2 regions of the Sphingomonas sp. PP-CC-3A-396 genome follow, and region 2 is predicted to be linked to the other one. Evidence: predicted binding sites of a transcription regulator. Region 2 holds the regulator's gene; the other holds the start of a gene.
The links. The regulator LexA, encoded in region 2, represses DNA repair genes until DNA is damaged. The targets are predictions, from matches to a motif close to GTTCCNCNCTTGTTCT.
Positions count from the first base shown of each region.

Region 1: C8J40_RS11145 (protein ImuA) is a predicted target of LexA. The motif match lies at 1,907-1,922, and genes of this name have one in related genera.

Region 1 is NZ_SLYF01000005.1:127,684-130,890, forward strand. It holds gene C8J40_RS11140 (DNA polymerase Y family protein) at 1-1,210, opposite strand, end outside; gene C8J40_RS11145 (protein ImuA) at 1,125-1,889, opposite strand; gene C8J40_RS11150 (hypothetical protein) at 2,083-2,604, shown strand; gene C8J40_RS11155 (HU family DNA-binding protein) at 2,744-3,013, shown strand; gene C8J40_RS11160 (SOS response-associated peptidase family protein) at 3,067-3,207, shown strand, end outside.
Region 2 is NZ_SLYF01000004.1:123,576-126,782, reverse strand. It holds partial or broken gene C8J40_RS08955 (ComEC/Rec2 family competence protein) at 1-765, shown strand, start outside; gene lexA (transcriptional repressor LexA) at 1,426-2,097, opposite strand; gene C8J40_RS08945 (molybdopterin molybdotransferase MoeA) at 2,166-3,207, opposite strand, start outside.

The sequences.
Region 1 (3,207 bases), on a different contig from region 2:
GCCGCAGGAGGTGAGAGACTTCCCGGGTTGGTCGAGACGTGCCCACCGCCACGATTTGCTCAGTGCCATCTACGCGCATTCCCGTCAGGCGGAGCGAACGTGCGCCAACGCCCTTCGCCTGCAGCAGCACGACGAGATCGCCCAAGAGGTCACCCATGACCTGTTCGATCGCCTCGGCCGTGCTGATCGGCTCCAGTAGCCGTCGTTCGACCGCCGGGACCTCGATGTCCTCCCGCGGTGTAATTGGCTCTGCGACACCGCCCAGGGCTTGATCCAAGCGCGTTATGGTTGGCAGTCCGAGCCGGCGCGCGAGGGGCCCGCGTGCGACCGGCAGGAGGTCCGCGATCCGCTCGAAGCCAAATTTGCGCGCAGCGGTCAACGCCGTGGGCGTCAGGCGCAGCGCGGCGATCGGCAACGGGCTGAGTGCCTCGACTGTGCCGTGCGGCTCGACGCGAGTAAGATCGGCTTTGCCGAAACGGGCCAGCGCGTGGGCGGCCCCCGGAGTATCGGCGACCGCGACGCGCGCGGTGAAGCCTGCACGACGGCAAAAGGCGAGCAGACGACGGCAGAACCGCTCTTCTCCACCGTGGAGGTGGTCGCAGCCAGCAAGATCAAGCCAAAGGCCATCAGCCGGAGTGACAGCCGCAATCGGCGACCAGCGCCGTACCGCCAGCAAAGCGAGGCGATCGAGGAGTGCTGCATTGGCTTCCGGCTCGAACGGACGAAAGTCGAGATCGGACACCAGCGCGCGGGCGTGGGTGGCGGCCATACCGGGATGGATGCCGAGCGCCTGCGCACCGGTGCAGGCAGCGACGACCTCCTCCCGCCGGCCGACCTTGCCGACGAGAGCAAGCGGCGCATGCTGGACTGGTACTACGATGGGTGGGACGACCAGCAGCGTGGGCATTTGCGCCTTGTACGGGTGGCTTGCCGCTTCCGATCGCCGGCCAAGCTCGCGCATGGGCGGCTTTGCGTGAACTGGAAGCGACGCGATCTGCGCCTCGACCTCTTCTCGCGACTGCGCGTTGGTCCGCGCCCACCTGGCACCAGGCCGCCAACCGCCGCCCCGCGGCACCGAACAGGCACCCGGGTCGTCGTCGACTGGCAGTTGCAAGGCGGGCCGCTCAGGCGGCCGCGTAGCGGGCCGTTCCAACCGTCTCAGCCGCTCGATGGCCAAGTTCGGCAGGAACAGCGAGACGACCCGTCTCATCGCTGCCCTCCAGTATAAGGGAAAAGCCCTCACCGCCGCGTTGCCGCGCTAGTTCGACCATCCATCTCGCGCGGCCTACACCCGCGACCTCCAGCCGCGCCGAAGGCGCGGAGCCGATCCGCCAGCGTGTCCACGCGGCGGATGGTTCCGAGAAAGGATCCTGGTTAAGGCCACGTCGGCGACGCAGCAAGAACACCGGCATATCGGCTTCCGCCGCCACTAGCTGCAGGCGGCGGGTTGCAACCATCGACACCTTGTTGGCTTCCGCCATGATCGCCGAGGGCGTCCCGTCTCGAACCGCGTCCTCGATTACGGCAAGTAACGCCGCGTCATCATAGGGCTGAGCATAGATGACATCTGATGAGGAAAGGCCTGCCTGAGCCAAAGCCGGTGCGTAGAGGTCGGTGCGGCACGTGGCCCACAAAACAGGACCGCTGGCATTGGCCGCCTCGCGCGCCGCAATACCGGCAAGGAACAGTGTCGTTGCGGCATCATCTACCAGTGATCCGCTACGCGCCGTCGCCTCGTGAAGCGCGCCAGCACGCAAGCCCCCGGCCGCAAGTCTTCTATCGATCTCGGTTACGCCAAACGGCAGCACGCGGTAGTCCGTGACCGGCGTGGCAATCGTCCGCAGATGGGCAAGGCTGGTTGCAAGGGACTCGGGGGCGGGGGAAATCATGGTCTAAGACTCTGCTCGTTCCCTTTATGTTCCGTTGCCAAGTCGTACATTGCAAGCACTTTGATCGTCCCGATCCGGGCTGATGACCTGCCTTCCCCCTCGGCGTACGAAGGGGAACAAAAAAAATACGAAGCGGCAACAAATGGCGAATTATTCGCTTTCGTTTGCCCGGTGGGTGACTCATAGAATCATCATGCCGATCCGCCCCGAGAACCGCTGGCTCTACCCGATCGACTGGCGGCAGCTGTCGCAGACGGTTCGGTTCGATCGCGCCGGGGCCAAGTGCGAGGGATGTGGTCGGCCGCATCTGCGCCGTGTGGTCCATCTCGGCGACGGACGCTGGTGGGATGCCGATGTCCGGTGCTGGCGGTCGGATCGCGGCAAGCGTATTTCCATGAAGACCGGGGTCGTGCTGGCGTCGATTCGGGTGACCTATGTCGTCCTGGCCTGCGCGCATCTCGATCACGATCCGGGCAACAGCGCCTCTTCGAACCTAAAGGCGCTATGTCAGCGCTGCCACATGATCCATGATGCAGCCGAGCATCGCTGGCAGCGCTGGTGGAATGTCTTTCGGCTCCGTGCGAGCCGCGATCTTTACGAGGATCCTCGCGTCACGCGCGAACGTGTCGCCAGCCACCAGAGATCGATGTTTCGGGCACGCATCGCTTCGGCTGCAAGGTCGGCGATCGGCCCCTGCCCTGAGGTGGCCTCATAGACTTCGGCTACATCGTGATCGGCAAGCTTATTCAGCATCAGCCGCACAGCCGCGACGCTGGCGTCATCCAGTACTGTCTTTTTCTCGTCGTTCGCCATGGCTAAGGTTCCGCCAATGTTTCCAATGGAGAACGATTAGCATGAACGTAAGTGACCTGGCCAAAGGCGTCGCGGAGGCGACCGGTTCGAACGAAGCCGATGCAAAGAAGGCGATCACCGCCGTATTCGACCAGATCGCAGCCGCCGCCGTGAAGGGCGAGGAAGTTTCGATTCCAGGGTTCGGCAAGTTCACGGTCAAGGACCGTCCGGAGCGCGAAGGCCGTAACCCCGGCACCGGTGAGGCGATCACGATCGCGGCTTCCAAGAAGGTTGCGTTCACAGCCGCCAAGGGGCTGAAGGACAAGCTGTAAGACGTGCGCGCCGACGAGTAACCTCGTCGGCGCCAACTTGAGGGATACGCTTCGTGTGCAACCGGTATCGTATGACGGCAAAAGACGTCGACCTCGCGGTCGCCTTCGGTATCCGGCCTCCATATGAAAAGGACGTGGAATACCCCGTCGGTGATATCTTCCCGACCGGCAAGAAGACCCCGTTCTACGGCAAG
Region 2 (3,207 bases):
TGGTTGGTCCAGCGCTCGCTCGATGCGCTGTTGTGGCTCGCGCATATCGTTGCCAGCGCGCCAGGATCGGTGCGGTCCTTGCCCGCTATGCCGACGGCGGCGTTCGCGTTGATGATCGTCGGTGGCATCTGGATCGCCTTGTGGCGAACGCGGTGGCGGCGGCTCGGGCTGGTACCACTGGCGATCGGCGCGGTCTGGGCGTTGACGACGCCCGCGCCGGATGTTCTCGTGACCGGCGACGGGCGCCATGTCGCGGTGCGGACGGCGGCGGGGCTTGCGATGCTGCGCGATCGGGCCGGCGACTATACGCGCGACATGCTTGCAGAGAATGGTGGCGTGGATGGCGAGCCGCTGCTGCTGGCGGACCAACCCGATGCGCGGTGCAGCCGCGATCTTTGCGTTACCGATATCGGCGCGCGGGGACGGATGTGGCGCATCCTGGCGACCCGCAGCGACTATATGGTGCCGATTGCTGAGTTCATTACCGCTTGTCACGGCGCCGATGTTGTCGTCAGCGAACGCGGTCTGCCGAAGCGGTGCGTACCGCGGTGGCTGAAACTGGATCGTCGTGTACTCCGGCGTACGGGCGGCGTCGCGCTGACCTTGGGAAGCGGGACGGTCGTGACCATCCTGAACGCAGGCGATCGTCACCCCTGGCGCGATCCGCCTCTCCTCGAACGCACCGCGTACGCGTTCAGGCCGCGCCATGATCGGTTTCACGGTACTGTATCGGCGTTTCGCGCCGGCCAAGGCCGTCAAAAATAGAACTGTTCACGCGAAGGCGCAAAGGCGCGAAGGTGATGCCGCTTGGGAGGCCTTAAACCTCCATGAACGATAAGCCGACGTCAGTTTTTTGCCGCCAGCGAAAGCCGGTAGGCGCTGATCCAGGCACCATATCTTCGCGCCTTTGCGCCTTCGCGTGAACAAGATCTTTCGTTTTCCCGTGCGGTCACAGCGAGACGAACTGGTTCACGCGGAGACGCGGAGAAGGTTGTTGTATGACGGGGTGGCTCGGGCTGGGGACTGTTTAGTCTTCCTTCCGAAGACGTTTGGAGGTGCTTCGTTTTCCCTAAGCGCAACCCCTCCGCGTCTCCACGTGAACCAATTCTTCGGCCGCGCTGGAGATTGAGGACGAGATGTTCGCGCAGAGGCGCAGAGACGCAGAGATTGGGCATTCGAGTCGAGAACGCGACTATGCATCAGAGCGTGAGAGGGGCTTCCGGACGCTTGGGGGCCGGTTGGGCGTGTCGAAAAACTAGTCGCTTTTCGACACGCCCAGTACATCTCGCTTAACTTGCTTAAGAGATCCGGCCGCTGTTGTCGGCCGGAGAAGCGACTTGGCTTAAGGCTAGGCTGTCGCTTTTCCTGAGCAACCAAAAACCGAGACCGACCTGCGTCGTGATGACGCAGGTCGGTCCCGGCAGTTCAGTCGTAGCGGCGGAGGATGCCGGAGAGTTTGCCTTGGACGCGGACTTGGGCGGGGGCGTAGCGTTGGGGATCGTAGGCTCGGTTTGCAGGGTCGAGACGGACCATGGCGCCTTCGCGGCGGAAGTATTTCAGGGTGGCTTCGCTGTCTTCGATCAGGGCGACGACGATCTCGCCGTCTCGGGCGGTCTCGGTGCGGCGAATCAGGGCGTAGTCGCCGTCTAGGATACCGGCCTCGACCATGGAGTCGCCGGAGACTTCGAGCGCATAGTGTTCACCCGAACCCAGCAGTGCGGCGGGGACGGCCAGCATCGTGCTGCCTTCGAACGCTTCGATCGGGACGCCGGCGGCGATGCGGCCGTGGAGGGGGATCTCGACGACGTCGTTCGCTGGCTGTGGCGCGGTAGCGGGCGCGGGCTTTACGTTCGACGCCTTTGATGGCGCCTTTTTCTCGGCACGCTCGGGCATGCGAAGCACTTCGAGTGCGCGCGCACGGTTCGGCAGGCGGCGGATGAAGTTGCGCTCCTCGAGCGCGCTGATCAGACGGTGGACGCCCGACTTCGACTTGAGGTCGAGGGCGTCCTTCATCTCCTCGAACGACGGCGAGACGCCGGTTTCGTTGAGGCGATCGTTGATGAAGCAGACGAGTTCGTGCTGCTTGCGCGTGAGCATGGCGGTTCTCCGTCCGGAACAGACTGGGAACTTCTATGGAACATAATTAACGCCGTCAAGCGTCCGTATCACGCGATCACGAGGATTTCCGCCGATTCGCCTCTCTTTGCAACCGGAGCGTTGCCGGGGCGGACGATGAGGCAGGTCGAGCGGGCCAGCGTTAGCAGCATTGAGCTGTCCTGGATCGTCGAGGCATAGGCTTTGCCGTCGCGCAGCTCGGCGCGGAGATAGTCGGTGCGGGCGTTGTTGGCGGGGAGGTCTTCGCCGAGCAGCGCGTGGGTCGACTGGGGGAGCGGATCGCGTGCGCCGGCCATGTGCGCGACGACGGGCTTCACGAACAGCGTCGCGGTGACGAACGCGGAGACCGGGTTGCCGGGGAGGCCGAGGACCATCATCTCGCCGATCCGGCCGGCCATCATCGGCTTGCCGGGGCGCAGCGCGATCCGCCAGAAGTCGATGGTGCCGCCGGCGGCTTCGATCGCGGGGCGGACGAGGTCGTGGTCGCCGACCGACGCGCCGCCGGTGGTGACGAGCAGGTCGGCCTCGACGCTCGCGAAGGCTTCGCGGAGGATCTCGAGATTGTCGGGCAGAATGCCGAGATCGATGATGTCAACGGGCATGTCGGCGAGCATCGCGGCGAGCATGATGCCGTTCGATTCGGGGAGCGCTACGCCGTCGGTGGTCGAGCCGGGGGGGACGAGTTCGTCGCCGGTGGCGGCGACGGCGACGCGGACGCGACGGTTGACGGTGAGGGTGCCGTGGCCGCCGGTTGCGGCGACGGCGATGCGCGCGGGGCTGAGGCGATCGCCGGCGGCGATCAGGCGGGTGCCGGTGGAGAAATCGAGGCCCTTGCGGCGGGTGTTGCGGCCAAGTGTCGGCGGGCCTTCGCCGGCGAGGATCAGGGTTTCGCCGTCACGCTCGGCTTCTTCCTGGACCATGACGGTGTCGGCGCCTTCGGGCATGGCGGCGCCGGTGAAGATGCGGGTGGCCTCGTTGGAGGCGACATTGCCTGCGAAGGGGCGGCCGGCGGCGCTTTCGCCGATGACTTTCCAGGGGCCTGGGAGGTCTTCGAAGCGGATCGCGTAGCCGTCCATGGCCGAGAGATCCGCC